DNA from 2 places in the Oryzobacter faecalis genome. Region 2 is predicted to be linked to the other one. Evidence: predicted binding sites of a transcription regulator. Region 2 holds the regulator's gene; the other holds the start of a gene.
The links. The regulator LexA, encoded in region 2, represses DNA repair genes until DNA is damaged. The targets are predictions, from matches to a motif close to TCGAACANNTGTTCGA.
Positions count from the first base shown of each region.

Region 1 (7,154 bases), on a different contig from region 2:
GTTCCGCGGTGTCCGAGGGGGGACTTGAACCCCCATGCCCGATAAAGGGCACTAGCACCTCAAGCTAGCGCGTCTGCCAATTCCGCCACCCGGACGAGTGCTGCGGGCGAGCCCGGGGAGGGCTGCCTGCGGACCGGAACATTACACGGGATGCCCCGTGATCCGAAATCCGTTCCGCCCCGTGCGTCACACCTAGGGTGGGGCGCATGAGCGCGACCGAGAGCACCGCCATCCGCCCGGAGGACGAGGTCGTCCGCCTCTGCCAGGAGCTCATCCGGATCGACACGAGCAACTACGGGGACGGCAGCGGGCCGGGTGAGGCCGAGGCGGCCGCCTACGTCGTCGAACGGCTGCGCGAGGTGGGCCTGGAGCCGCGGACCTTCGAGTCCGACCCCGGCCGGGTCAGCGTCGCGGTCCGCATCCCGGGGGCGGACCGCGAGCGGGGGGCCCTGTGCGTCCACGGACACCTCGACGTGGTCCCCGCGAACGCCGAGGACTGGTCGGTCGACCCCTTCGCGGCCGAGGAGCGCGACGGCTGCGTCTGGGGGCGCGGGGCCGTCGACATGAAGGACATGGACGCGATGATCCTCGCGGTCGTGCGCCACCTCGCCCGGACCGGGACGGTCCCGCCGCGCGACCTCGTCGTCGTGTTCTTCGCCGACGAGGAGGCTGGCGGCACCAAGGGCTCGCACTTCCTCGTCGAGCACCACCCCGAGGTCTTCGAGGGCGTCACCGAGGCGATCAGCGAGGTCGGCGGCTACAGCGTCACCCTCACCGACAAGGACGGCCGGGAGCGACGGACGTACCTGCTCCAGACCGCCGAGAAGGGCATCGTCTGGCTCCGGATGACGGCGCACGGCCGCGCGGGGCACGGCTCGGTCCCCAACGACGAGAACGCGATCGTCCGCCTCGCGGAGGCCATCGCGCGCATCGCCGCGCACAAGTGGCCCCGCGAGTACGTCCCCGCGGTCCGCACCCTGCTCGACGGGCTGTCCGAGCTCACCGGGACCGGCTGGTCCGACGAGGACCTCGAGGAGCTCCTCGCCCACCTCGGCGGGGCGCAGGGCTTCGTCCGCGGGACCCTCCAGGACACGAGCAACGTGACGATGCTCGACGCCGGGTACAAGCACAACGTCATCCCGCAGCACGCCTCGGCCAACGTCGACTGCCGCTTCCTCCCGGGCCACGAGGACGACCTGCTCGCCACGATCCGCGAGCTCGCCGGCGAGCACGTCGACGTCGAGGTCCTGCACCGCGACATCGCCCTCGACGCGCCGTTCGAGGGCGACCTCGTCGAGGCGATGGTCGCCGCGCTGCGGACCGAGGACCCCGACGCCGAGGTCCTGCCGTACTGCCTCTCCGGTGGCACCGACAACAAGGCGCTGTCGCTGCTGGGGATCACCGGCTACGGCTTCGCGCCGCTGCGGCTGCCGGCCGACCTCGACTTCGCGCCGATGTTCCACGGCATCGACGAGCGGGTCCCCACCGAGTCCCTGCGCTTCGGGGCGCGGGTCCTCCTGCGCCTCCTCCAGACCTGCTGAGCCGGCTCAGGCGTTCGGCACCATCGACCGTCGCGGCCGGATGATGCGGCGCCGCAACCAGGTCCGCGTGCGGCCCCCGACGTAGACGCGGGTGCGCTCGAGCTCCCACCGGCCGTACTCCGCGTGCTCGGTGAGCTGGCGCCGGATGTCGGCGCGCCCGGTGTCCCGTCCGAAGGACAGGACGAGGTACTCGTACTCGACCACCGCCACATTCTGCGCCAGGACCGGTACCGTCGGAAGCATGAGCGCCGACCCGCGTGCCGCACTGACCCAGCTCGTCGCCGCCTTCGAGCGGCACCTCGAGGCCAGCAGCACCCGCCACGGGGAGGACGACCCCACCGTCGTCGCCGCGTACGAGGACCTCGCCGACGCCTTCGAGGCGTATGACGGTGCCCTGTACGACGCCTACGGCGAGATGACACCGCTCGACATCTACAGCGGCGACGAGGACGACGACGGCGACGGCGACGAGCCGGACGACGACCAGGGCGACGCCGACGACGAGGACGAGCTCGACGACCACGACGACGAGGACGGCGACGACACGCGCCTCTACGCCGGGCTCGACGACGACATCGAGTTCGAGGACGACCGCACCCGCTGAGCGGTACCGGGATCCGCGCTCCGAGCACCGTGCCGGCACTCCACCTCGCCCTGCGCCGGACGTTGGCCACGGCTGGCTTGGACGCGCCACCTCACCTCTCCGTCCGGCGAACGTGGGTGAAGATCGTCGGCCCAGCGACGATTCTCACCCACGTTCGCCCGACGCAGGGCGGTGCGGAGGCGGGCGCGCACCGCCGCAGGTCGCCGCGCGAATTCGGCTGTGGGTCATCCACATTCATGCTATCGAACACTTGTGCTAACGCTCGTCGGCGGGTAGGCTCGCGGGTACAGGGGGAGGGGGACAGCATGAGCAGCACCGCGCCAGCGACCAGCAGCCGCACCGGGCATCCGAGCGAGCTGCTCGCCCTCCTGCACGACACGCAGACGCTGCTCGCTGCGCTCCCCGCACCGTCACCGACCTCCGGTTCCCGGCAGGCGTGGGCCGAGGTGGTCCGGTCCTGCCAGCGGGTCGTCAACGCGGCCTCGGCGGTGCAGGACGAGGCGATCGTCGCCCTGGCCGCGATCGAACCGGTCACGCTGGAGGACGGCACCGACGCCGAGACCCACAAGGCACCCGGTCACGTGGCCCTGGACGCGGCCGCGGTCGTGTCCGGGGCGCTCGAGGTCACCGCGAACCACGCCAGCGACCGGGTCCGCGACGCGGTCCGGTGGGCCGCCGACGGGGAGGCCGGCACCAGCGCCTGTACTGGCCTGGGCGGGCTGCACGACGCGATGCGCACCGGCGACCTGGACCGGTACCGGGCCGGGGTCGTCGCGCACGAGCTGGAGGAGGCACCGGCGCAGGTCGCCGAGGCCGTCATCGCCACCCTCGGTGAGCACCTGGCGTCCGAGACCGGGGTCCAGCTGCGGCGGCGGACCCGGCGGCTGCTGGCGAGGGTCAGCCCCGACCTGCTCCGCCAGCGAGCTCAGCGTGCGCGGCAGGAGTGCGGGCTACGCCGCCGCGTCGGCGAACCGGGCGTGGACGTGTGGGAAGGCTCCTTCCCCTCCGAACAGGCAGCCAAGGCGTGGGCCGCGATCGACACCCGAGCCCACCAGCTCGTCACCGACGGCGCAGTCGACCGGATCGACCGAGCCCGCGCCCAAGCGTTGATCGACCTCGTCATGCAGTCGGCGACGGTCACCACCGTCATCACCCTCACCGTCCCCGCCGACCACCCCGCCACCGCTCCCGTGCCTGAGCCCATCACCCACCCGGCTCCCGCGGCCGACGCCCGGACCGCTACCGCGACCGGAGAGGACCCCACGACCGTGGCTGCCGCCGATCGGCTCACCGCCGGCGACGCCGTCGACGGCGGGTTCGTCGAGGTCGCCACCGGCCGGGGCACCGAGCAGGTCCTCGTCCCCACCGCCTGGCTCACCAACCAGCTCGCCGCCGCCAACGCCCCGACTCCCGTCCGCGGCACCGGCCCCGGCACGGAGCCCAGCCCCGCGAATCCGAACACCCAGGACACCGTGCGCGTCGAGACCCGGTCCTGCGACCCGGTCACCGGGGCGCTGCTCAGCGACGAAGAGTCCGGCGCCTACCGGCCACCGGAACGGCTCGCCGCCCTCGTCCGCCACCGCGACGGACGATGCCGCTTCCCCGGCTGCTCCGTCGCTGCCCGCTACTGCGACCTCGACCACGTCCGCCCCTGGCCCGACGGCTCGACCACCGCGAGCAACCTGATGTGCCTGTGTCGGCGCCACCACCGCGTCAAGCAACGACCCGGCTGGCACGTGAACCTGCACCCCGACGGCACCGTCACCTGGACCGACCCCACCGGCCGCTCACGCACCACGGCGCCGGTCGACGCCCTCCACTCCGTCACCCTCCCCGCGACCCCGGCCGCCGCCACCGGCACCGCGACCCCCGCAGGGGAGACCGCACCGCCCGGCGCGGTCGCCGCCGGTAGCGACCGACCCGGCACCCCCGCACCACGGGCCGTCTCACCCGACCGGTTCAGCCACCTCGAGTACGCGCTGGAGCACCTCCTCGGCGCCGACCTGACCACCCTGCCCGCCCGGACCCGCCGCACCACGAACGGGAGCGGGGTCCGAGTCAGCGTCATCCGCCCCGCCGACACCATCACCGTCCTCGAGCCGCACCGCCCCTGCAGGCGACCTGGGCGCCGCAGCGACAGGTTCTCCGACGAACCACCCTTCTGACCGGCACCCGACCGCCGGGACGGCGCTGTGGAAGGAGTCCTCAGACGTGGTCGGCGGAGACCTCGTCGAGGGCCACGACGATCTCGTCGGGCAGCGTGAGCTCCTCCGCCCCGAGCAGCGTCGCCAGCTGCTTCGGGGTGCGCGGGCCGAGGATGGGAGCGGTGACACCCGGCCGGTCGCGGACCCACGCGAGAGCCACGACGGCGGGGGAGACCCCCAGGCCCTGGGCGGCGGTGTGGACGGCCTCGACGACCCCGCGGGTGTGGTCGCCGACGTGGCGCCCGGCGAACCGCGAGAACTCCTCCGACGCCAGGCGCGAGTCGGCGGTGACGGTCGTGCGGTAGCGGCCGGCGAGGACGCCGCGCCCGAGGGGCGACCAGGGGAGCAGGCCGAACCCGAGGGAGGAGGCTGCCTCGGCGAGCTCGCGCTCCGGGGAACGCGACACGAGGCTGTACTCGACCGAGTCGGCGACGAGGGGCACCCGAGCCTCCGCGAGCAGCGACATGGTCCGGGCCGCCTGCCACCCGGCGTGGTTGGAGACCCCCACGTACCGGGCCCGGCCGCTGTCGTGGGCGTGGACGAGGGCGCTCACCGTCTCCTCGACCGGGGTCTGCGGGTCCCAGGTGTGGGCCAGCCACACGTCGACGTGGTCGGTCCGCATCCGGCGCAGCGAGGTGTCGAGCTGGGTGAGCATGGCGCGGCGGGAGCAGTCGACGACGCGCGCACCGGACGCCCGGCTGATCCCGGACTTCGTCATGAGGACGACCTCGTCGCGGTCGCGGCCGTCGAGCAGGTCGCCGAGGATCTCCTCGCTCTGCCCGCCGGCGTACCCGTGCGCCGTGTCGACGAGGGTGCCCCCCGCCCCACGGAACTCGCGGAGCAGGTCGGAGGCGTCCTCCGGTGAGGTGCGCGTGCCCCAGGCCATCGTGCCGAGCCCGAGCCGCGACACGGTGAGGCCGGAGGCCCCCAGGCGGCGGGTCAGCATGGCGGCGACCCTATCGGGGGCCGCGTCGATACCGTGGGCGCCATGCGGCTGGCGATCATGTGCGGTTACGCGGGCATGGGCCTCGGGCCCGACACCGTCGACCTCGTCCGGGAGGCCGAGCGCCTGGGCTACGAACAGGCCTGGGTGGCCGAGGCCTACGGGTCCGACGCCCCCACCGTGCTGGCGTGGCTCGGCGCGCAGACCGAGCGGATCCACCTCGGCGCGGGGATCATGCAGATCCCCGCGCGGACCCCGGCGATGACCGCGATGACGGCCGCGACCCTCGACACGCTGACGTCCGGACGCTTCCTCCTCGGTCTCGGCGTCTCGGGACCGCAGGTGAGCGAGGGCTGGCACGGCGTCCGGTTCGCGAAGCCGCTGGCCCGCACGCGGGAGTACGTCGACGTCGTCCGGATGGCCCTGCGTCGCGAACAGGTGCGCTACGAGGGCGAGTTCATCACCCTGCCGCTGCCCGATGGGCCGGGCAAGGCGCTCAGGCTGACGATCCGCCCGCCGCGTCCGGACCTGCCCGTGTACCTCGCCGCGGTGGGTCCGAACAACCTGCGGCTGGCCGGCGAGGTGGCGGACGGCTGGCTCGCCGTCTTCCTCTCGCCGGAGGACTGCGGGGACCAGATGGCCGCGGTGCGCGCCGGGCGGGAAAAGGCGGGGGCGGGCGTGGACGGCGACCCCATGGCCGGGTTCGACGTCGTCGCCACCGTGCCCGTCGTCGTCACCGACGACCTCGAGGCCGGCCGGGCGGCGGTCGCCGACTACACCGCCCTCTACATCGGCGGCATGGGCAGCCGCGAGCAGAACTTCTACAACGGCCTCGCGCGCCGGATGGGCTTCGACGCCGCCGCCGACGAGATCCAGGACCTCTACCTCGAGGGTCGCCCGCGCGACGCCGCGGCGGCCGTGCCGTTCGAGCTCGTCGACCGGACCGCGCTCGTCGGCCCCCCGGACCGGATCGCCGAACGGCTGCGCCGGTACGCCGACGCGGGGGTCACGACCGTGTCCGTGGCGCCGTACGCACGGACGCCCGAGGAGCGCGCGGCGGTGCTGGCCGTCGTCGCCGAGGCCGCAGCCGCCCTCTAGGCTGTCGGCCCGTGCCCGTCGAACTCAGCTACGTCCAGACGATCGTCCTCGGGGTCCTGGAGGGGCTCACCGAGTTCCTCCCGGTCTCCTCCACCGGCCACCTCACGGTCGCCGAGAAGCTCATGGGCCTGCGGGTCGACGCCCCGGCGGTCACGGCGTACACGGCCATCATCCAGATCGGCGCCATCGCGGCGACGTTCATCTACTTCTCCCGCAAGATCGCCAGGCTGCTCACCGCGTGGGTCGCAGGGCTGAGGGACGCCGCGGCCCGCGAGCACGAGGACTACACCCTCGCCACCGCGGTCGTCGTCGGGTCGGTCCCGCTCGGGATCGTCGGCTTCCTCTTCCGCGACCTCATCTCCGGCGGGCTGCGCAGCCTCTGGGTCGTCGCGGCCGCCCTCATCCTGTGGAGCGCCGTCATCTGGGTCGCCGAGCGGCGGCACGACGTCCTCGAGGAGCAGGGCATCCAGCGCGGCGCGTCCGAGGTGACGGTCAGGGACGGCCTCGTCATCGGCCTCGTCCAGTCCTTCGCGCTCATCCCGGGCATCTCGCGCTCGGGTGCCACGATCTCTGCGGGCCTCATGCGCGGCATCGACCGGGTCACCGCGACCGAGCTGTCCTTCTTCATGGCGATCCCGGCCCTCACGGCCGCCGGCCTGTACCAGCTCGTCTCCGAGTTCGACGGCGTCGTGGCGCTCGGGGTCGGCCCCGTGCTCGTCGGCATCGCCGTCTCGTTCGCCACGGCCTACGCGGCGATCGCCTGG
Region 1 is NZ_JBKOFW010000006.1:102,171-109,324, reverse strand. It holds tRNA gene ACK8HX_RS12825 (tRNA-Leu) at 10-95, opposite strand; gene ACK8HX_RS12820 (M20/M25/M40 family metallo-hydrolase) at 207-1,541, shown strand; gene ACK8HX_RS12815 (DUF5703 family protein) at 1,548-1,745, opposite strand; gene ACK8HX_RS12810 (primosomal protein) at 1,783-2,145, shown strand; gene ACK8HX_RS12805 (HNH endonuclease signature motif containing protein) at 2,451-4,310, shown strand; gene ACK8HX_RS12800 (aldo/keto reductase) at 4,351-5,295, opposite strand; gene ACK8HX_RS12795 (LLM class F420-dependent oxidoreductase) at 5,338-6,390, shown strand; gene ACK8HX_RS12790 (undecaprenyl-diphosphate phosphatase) at 6,402-7,154, shown strand, end outside.
Region 1: the regulator LexA is predicted to act here: its motif matches at 2,388-2,403, upstream of ACK8HX_RS12805 (HNH endonuclease signature motif containing protein).

Region 2 (7,154 bases):
GCTCGTGGCCGCCCGCCGTATTCGGGCGCAGTGGCCCGATGTCGGCGTGGTCGTCCTGAGCCAGCACCTCGAGCCGGTGTACGCGAGGAGGCTGCTCGCCGACCAGCCCGCGGGGCTGGCCTACCTCCTCAAGGAGCGTGTGTTCGACGTGGTGGTCCTCGTCGATGCCCTGCGCCGGGTTCACGAGGGGGAGTGCGTCCTCGACCCGACGATCGTCGCGCGCCTGGTGCGGGGCCAGGACCCGTCCTCACCGGTGCACCGGCTGAGCGCGCGGGAACGCACCGTGCTCGGCCTCGTCACCGAGGGCCGGTCCAACGCGGGCATCGCCGCCGACCTCGGGTTGAGCGAGCGGACCGTGGAGGCCGCGTGCTCCCAGGTGTTCCGCAAGCTGGGGCTGGAGCCGTCGCCCGACGTCAACCGCCGCGTCCTCGCCGTTCTGGCCGCCCTCCGACGCGACGAACACCCCTGAGGGTGACGTCACCGCACGGGGCCAGAGCGCGAGCCTCGGACCGTCGGTCAGATCGACCAGGCGGGCTCGGGGGAGCGGACCGTGGGCGCCTGCGACTGCGAGCGCGCCGACTCGGCGAGGGCGTCGAGGGTGGCCTGGACGGCGGGGACCCGCTGGAGGTCCGGCGTCGTCACCGCCATGATCGAGCGCCGCGAGGCCGGCGTCATGGGGAGGGCGACGACGTCGCGGTGGTGCACCGTGCGCAGGATGAGGTCGGGGATCAGGGCGACCCCGAGCCCCTCGGCGACGAGGCCCATGACGGCGACGTAGTCCTCGGTCTCGTAGGCGACGTCGGGGCGGAAGCCGGCGTCGTGGGTCAGCTGGAGCAGGTGGCCGCGGCAGCGCGGGCACCCGGCGATCCACGGTTCCGCGGAGAGGTCGGCGAGGTCGACCGTCTCCTGCCCGGCGACCGCGTGGCCCTCGGGCACCGCGAGCCTGACCTCGTCGTCGAGGAGGGGGGTGATGACGAACTGGTCGAGGTCCTCCTCGCCGCGGCCGAGGTCGGTGCCCTCGTAGGCGAAGGCCACCGCCAGGTCGCACTCGCCTGCCTTGAGGGCGGCGAGGCTCTCCGGCGGCTCGGCCTCGGTGAACGAGATCTGGACGTCGGGGAAGCGCCTCTTGACGAGCGCGAGGGCCCGCGGCACGAGCGTCGCCGACGCGGAGGGGAACGCCATGAGGCGAACCCGGCCGCTGCGCAGCCCCGCGATCGCGGCGACCTCCTCCTCGGCGGCGTCGAGGGCGGCGAGGACGGGCGTCGCGTGGCGGGCCAGCACCTGGCCGGCCTCGGTGAGGCGCACGTTGCGACCGACGCGCTCGACGAGCACGGTGCCGGTGCGCTGCTCGAGGCGGCGGACCATCTGCGAGATGGCCGGCTGGGTGTACCCGAGGGCTGCTGCAGCAGCGGTGAAGCTGCCCTCGTCGGCGATGGCCTTCATGACCCGGAGTCCCGCGGCGTCGATCATGGGCGCATCCTATAACGCCCGGTTATCGACCTCCATCCGTTCGACACGCCGCGTGATGCAGTGGCGGGTGCGAGAATCAGCGCATGCCGGATGCCGTCGCACCCCCGCCGGCGGCCACCCCACGGCCCGCTGCCTCGACCCCCACCACGGACGACGTCGCCGCCCTCACGCGCCTCCTCGCGGCGCACCCGGGCACGCTCGTCCTGACCGGAGCGGGCATGTCGACCGACAGCGGCATCCCCGACTACCGCGGCCCCGACGGGACGCGCCGGGTCACGCCGATGCAGCACGGGGAGTTCGTCGCCACGAGCGAGGCGCGGCGGCGCTACTGGGCGCGCTCGTTCATCGGGTGGCAGCGCTTCCGACGCGCCGAGCCCAACGCGTCCCACGAGGCGGTCGCCACCCTGCAGGCGCGCGGCGTCCTCGGACCGGTCATCACCCAGAACGTCGACGGGCTGCACCAGCAGGCCGGCAGCCGCGACGTCACCGAGCTCCACGGCACCCTCGCCGACGTCGTCTGCCTCACCTGCGAGGACCGCTCCGACCGCGACCTGCTGCAGGCCCGGATGGTGGAGGCCAACCCCGGGTTCGAGCTCCTCGCGACCGGTGAGGCGCACGACGGCTCCCGGGTCAGCAGCCAGATCCGCCCCGACGGCGACATCGTCCTCGACGAGCAGCTCGTCACCGGCTTCGTGCTGCCCCGGTGCCTGGCCTGCGGCGCGGACACCCTCAAGCCCGACGTCGTGTTCTTCGGGGGCTCGGTCCCGCGCGACCGGGTCGACGCCTGCTACGCGCTCACCGATGCCGCGCCCGCCCTCCTCGTCCTCGGCTCCTCGCTCGCCGTGATGTCCGGTCTGCGGTTCGTGCGCCACGGCGCGAAGCGCGGCATCCCCGTGGTGGCCGTGACCCGTGGCCCCACCCGCGGCGACGACCTCATGACGCTGCGCCTCGACGCACCCCTCGCCCCGACCCTCGGAGCCGTCGTCCGCGGCGCCCTCGCCGCCTGAGGACCCTCACCGGTGACGACGATCCGCCCGGCCACCGAGGCCGACCTTCCCGCCATCGCCGGCATCTACAACGTCACCGTCGACACCGCCGTGTCCACGTTCGACACCGAGCACCGTCCTCCCGAGCACTTCGCCGACCGCGTCGCCTCGACCCGGCCCGGCGACCACCTGCTGGTCATCGAGGGGGACCACGGCACCGTCCTCGGCTTCGCCCACGCGTCGACCTACCGCCCGCGCCCTGCCTACGACGGGACCCGCGAGGTGTCCGTCTACCTCGCCGAGGATGCCCGCGGGCGCGGGCTGGGGCGCGAGCTCTACGACGCGCTGCTCGCCAGGGTCGACGCCGACGGCATCCACACCTGCCTCGCGGTCATCGCCCAGCCGAACCCGGCGAGCGAGGCGCTCCACGCGGCGACCGGGTTCGAACGGGTCGGGCTGCTGCGCGAGGTGGGCCACAAGTTCGGGGCCTGGGTCGACACCGCCCTCTGGCAGCGCCTCGGCCCGGCCGGGTCCGAGGACGCGGCCGGGCCAAGGCGCGACTGAGGCGCGACTGAGGCGCCGTCCGCGGATGGTCAGATGCGGCGCAGGACGGCCGTGACCTTGCCGAGGATGGTCGCGTGGTCGCCGTCGATGGGCGAGAACGCCTCGTTGTGGGGGAGCAGCCAGACCTTGCCGTCCTTGCGCTTGAAGGTCTTGACGGTGGCCTCGTTGTCGAGCATCGCCGCGACGATGTCGCCGTTGTCGGCGGTGGGCTGCTGGCGGACGACGACCCAGTCGCCGTCGCAGATCGCGGCGTCGACCATCGAGTCGCCGACGACCTTGAGGAGGAACAGGGAGCCCTCGCCGACGATCTGGCGGGGGAGGGGGAAGACGTCCTCGACGACCTCCTCGGCCGTGATCGGCACGCCGGCCGCGATCTGGCCGAGCACCGGGACGTAGGACGCCTCCGGCCGGTGGTCGTTGATGCCGGTGACGTCCTCGTCGTCGTGCTCGGCGCTGCCGCGGTAGCCGGGCTCGTCGTTCGCGGTGTCCGGCGAGATCACCTCGATGGCGCGCGGCCGGTTGGGGTCGCGGCGCAGGAACCCCTTGCGCTCGAGCGCGGACAGCTGGTGCGCGACCGAGCTGGGCGAGGTGAGCCCGACGGCCTCCCCGATCTCGCGCATGCTCGGCGGGTAGCCGCGCCGGTCGATGGAGTTGCGGATGACCTCGAGGACCTTGCGCTGCCGGTGGGTGAGCGCCCCGCCGTCGCCGCGGTCGGGCATCTCGTGGATGTCGGCGTTCCTCGGACGTGCCATGTCGACCCCTTCGGTCTGGTCCAACGGCGCCGGGTCGCCTCGATCCCGGCGTTGTCGCAGGTCAGGTGCTCTGTCGGTGGGATCCGACAGGCTTCTTCCCATGACGGCAGCGTACGCGGATCGTACACACGTTTCAAACATTTCTTCGAGGCGTGTCTTGTCCGGGTCGAACATCCGTGCTACAACTCGTACAGACGTTCTATCGAACACCGGTTCGACGGCCGCACTGGCCGCCGGGATGGAGGCCAGCATGAGTGCAGTCGCGTGGAACCCCGCAGACCTCGGGTACGCCGACCCCTCGGTGCCGCGCAGGCCCCGGCTCGTCGTCCTCCCCGGCGGCGGCGAGGGTGGCGCGGCGCCGTCGTCCGGCGCGCTGCGCATCACCCGGCGCGGGCGCCTGGCGCTGCTCGCGCTGGCCCTCACGGCCGCCGTCGCGTCCGGGGTGTCGGGGCTCGGTGGCGCCGGTGCGGTCGAGCCTGGTCCCGTCGTCACCGTCGCCCCGGGCCAGACCCTGTCCGAGATCGCCGCGGCGCAGCTGCCCGACCTCTCGGTCGGCAACGCCATCGTCGCGATCCAGCTCGAGAACGGGCTGAGCACCGCGCAGATCAGCGCGGGCCAGCGCCTCGTCATCCCCCGCGGCTGAGGTCGCCCCTCGCCGCGGACCGCCCCAGCCGGCCGCCGCGGCGACCCCAGAGCTGAGGCCCTCGACCCGCCTCAGGAACGCCGGAGGGCGTCGTGTCCCGTGCAGAGGACGCGACGCCCTTCGTGCCGTCCGGCGCCGCCGGGCTCAGGCCGGGGGGGTGGAGGCGCAGGTCCAGGGGGCGGCCGATGAACATGGCCAGCCTTTCCGCGGCCTCGCCCACCTGTGCGTCGTCGTCGGCGGACAGGGGCAGGTCGGGGCGCAGGTCGACGGCCACCGACTCGCGTCCGACGGTCCGCTTCCATGTGCCGACGTCCTCCCCGTCGAGGACCACGATGCCGCCGCCGGCCTCGGAGAGCAGGCGGGTGCGTGTCGTGTCGGGCGCACGCCGTGGGAAGCCCGTCGTGGGGTAGGTGAGGCAGACCTCGTCGAACGTCTGGAGCAGGAAGGCGCGCACCGGCCGGGTCGTCCGTGAGGGCGTGGCAGGGTCGACCCACAGCGTCTCCCCGCCGACCTCGACCTGCTCCAGCTCTCCCGCGAGGTCGGCGAGGGCGGCGCGGACCTGGCCCAGGGTGAGGGTCGCCCACCGCGCGAGGTCGCGCTCCGAGGCGGGTCCGTGGCCGGCGACGAACCGGCGGGTCAGCTCGCGGCGGGCATCGTCGACGCCGAGGCCGTCGAGGGGCGCCGGCGGGACGGTCTCGTCGGCGAGCACGTAGGTGTGCGTCGTCCCGCGCGGCGGGCCCGAGCAGATGACGGCGCGCAGCTCGGCGACGACCAGCTGGTGCGCCATCTGCTCACCGCCCGAGGGCAGTCCCCGGGCGGCGAAGGCCGCGGTCAGCTCGGCGCGGGTCATCGGGGCCGGGCCGGTGAGGAGCTCGCGCAGGCTCTCGAGGGCGCGCTCGATCGCCGCCGGCGGGAGGTCGAGCTGGCGGTGCCGCCCGGCGAGGGAGGACTCGATGCGCGACCCGGTGGCCGCCTGCACCCAGCGCAGGTCCTCGGGAGCGACGAAGTGCCACGTCGGGCGCAGGATGTGGGTGCGCACCCAGCCCCCCGACGACTGTTCACGCAGGACGTCGGCGTACCTGACGCCCGGGCGCATCCGCTGGCCGAGCGACCACGCCGCGAGCGCGGCGTCCTGAGACTGGACGCACGTGAGGAGCCGCACGACGTCGGCGCCGCGGGCGAGGCCGGCGGCGGTCAGGCGCTGGCTCGCGAGACGACGACGGCGGACGTCGGGGAGCGAGGCGTGGGGCACGGCCTCATCCTCGCAGCGACCGCGGGCGCCGGCCGCGTGGGCCGAACGGCCGATGACCTCATCGACCGACACGGCACCCTTCCGGCGACGCTCGGCCGGTCAGGGCCCGATGTCCCACGAGGTGTCGGTGCACGGGAGCAGACTCGGGCGCATGAGGAACCGCCGCCGACGCTCGGCCCGGCTGAGCCACCACCCGGTCGTCCACTGTGACACCGGCAAGTGGCTCTGGTCGTGCGGCTGCGGCGCGCGCGGGTCCTCGACCCCGGGCGGCTGGCACGGTGCGCTCACCGCGGCGCTCGTCCACACCAGCCAGGTCCCGGGGGAGTAGGCCCACGAGACGACGGCCCGGGAACACACAGAGGGTTCCCGGACCGTGCTGTCGTCAGCTGGCGGCGCCAGCTCTCGCCGGGCGGTGCCCGACCGACGACAGGCGACGGGGTCGTGACCGGCTGAGCGGTCGCGGCCCCGTCCGCACGTCCGGCCCCGGTCCGCACGCCGCACCCCGCGCGCCCCTGCCGTCCTTCCTCCCCGGAACGTGGGTGAAAAGCGTCGGTGGGGCGACGATCTTCACCCACGTTCGGCCTGCTCACTCGGGACGTGGGTGAAAGGCGTCGGTGGGGCGACGATCTTCACCCACGTTCGGCCTGCTCACGTTCGGCCTCTGCCCGCCCCGTGCGGGCAGCCGGAAGCGCCGGGAATCCATGGTGGACGTCGCGCGTTTTGCAGTGATGTAATGAAGTAATCACACTTGCAGAAGGAGCAGGGACCATGAGGCACCCCCACCGCACCCCCACCCCGGGCGACACGTCTGCCCCCCCGCACGAGGGCCCCCGTGGCCGTGGCCCGCACTGGGGCCGTGGCCCCGGCGGCGGTCGACCCGGACCCGGCGGCGGCCCCGGTCGCGGCCGAGGGTTCGGCCGCCCCGGCGGCTGGCAGCAGGGCGACCTGCCGAGCGCCGACGACGCCGAGAAGTGGTTCGCCGGACGGCTGCCCGACGGCTGGTTCGACGACGTCGACGTGACCGTCGACCGCGAGGAGATCACCGTCATCGGCACCCTCGCCGGCATCGACGCCGGCACCGACGCCGCCGAGGTCGAGGGGCGGATCGGCCGCTTCCGCGCCGAGACGCGCGAGCAGCGGATCGGCATCGCCCAGGAGGCGCAGGCCCGTTACGAGCGCACCGTCTCCTGGGGCGCCCGCGTCGGCGACACCACCGCCTTGTTCACCCACCTCGCCGTCCCGGTCATGACGCGGCTGCGCCAGCCGGAGCGGGCCGTCCTCGACACGCTCGTCGACGCCGGCGTCGCCCGCTCGCGCAGCGACGCCCTCGCGTGGTCGGTGCGTCTGGTCGGCGAGCACGCCGACAGCTGGCTCGGTGAGCTGCGCGAGGCCATGGCCGAGGTCGACAAGCTGCGTGCGAAGGGCCCCGAGCTCTGACGGCGACCGCGCGGGGTCAGAGGGTGCGGCGCATGACGATGCGCGGCATC
Region 2 is NZ_JBKOFW010000001.1:471,771-478,924, forward strand. It holds gene ACK8HX_RS02305 (response regulator transcription factor) at 1-469, shown strand, start outside; gene ACK8HX_RS02310 (LysR family transcriptional regulator) at 517-1,470, opposite strand; gene ACK8HX_RS02315 (NAD-dependent protein deacetylase) at 1,554-2,477, shown strand; gene ACK8HX_RS02320 (GNAT family N-acetyltransferase) at 2,490-3,020, shown strand; gene lexA (transcriptional repressor LexA) at 3,050-3,772, opposite strand; gene ACK8HX_RS02330 (LysM peptidoglycan-binding domain-containing protein) at 4,023-4,415, shown strand; gene ACK8HX_RS02335 (winged helix DNA-binding domain-containing protein) at 4,399-5,667, opposite strand; gene ACK8HX_RS02340 (hypothetical protein) at 5,819-5,995, shown strand; gene ACK8HX_RS02345 (hypothetical protein) at 6,436-7,104, shown strand; gene ACK8HX_RS02350 (GNAT family N-acetyltransferase) at 7,121-7,154, opposite strand, start outside.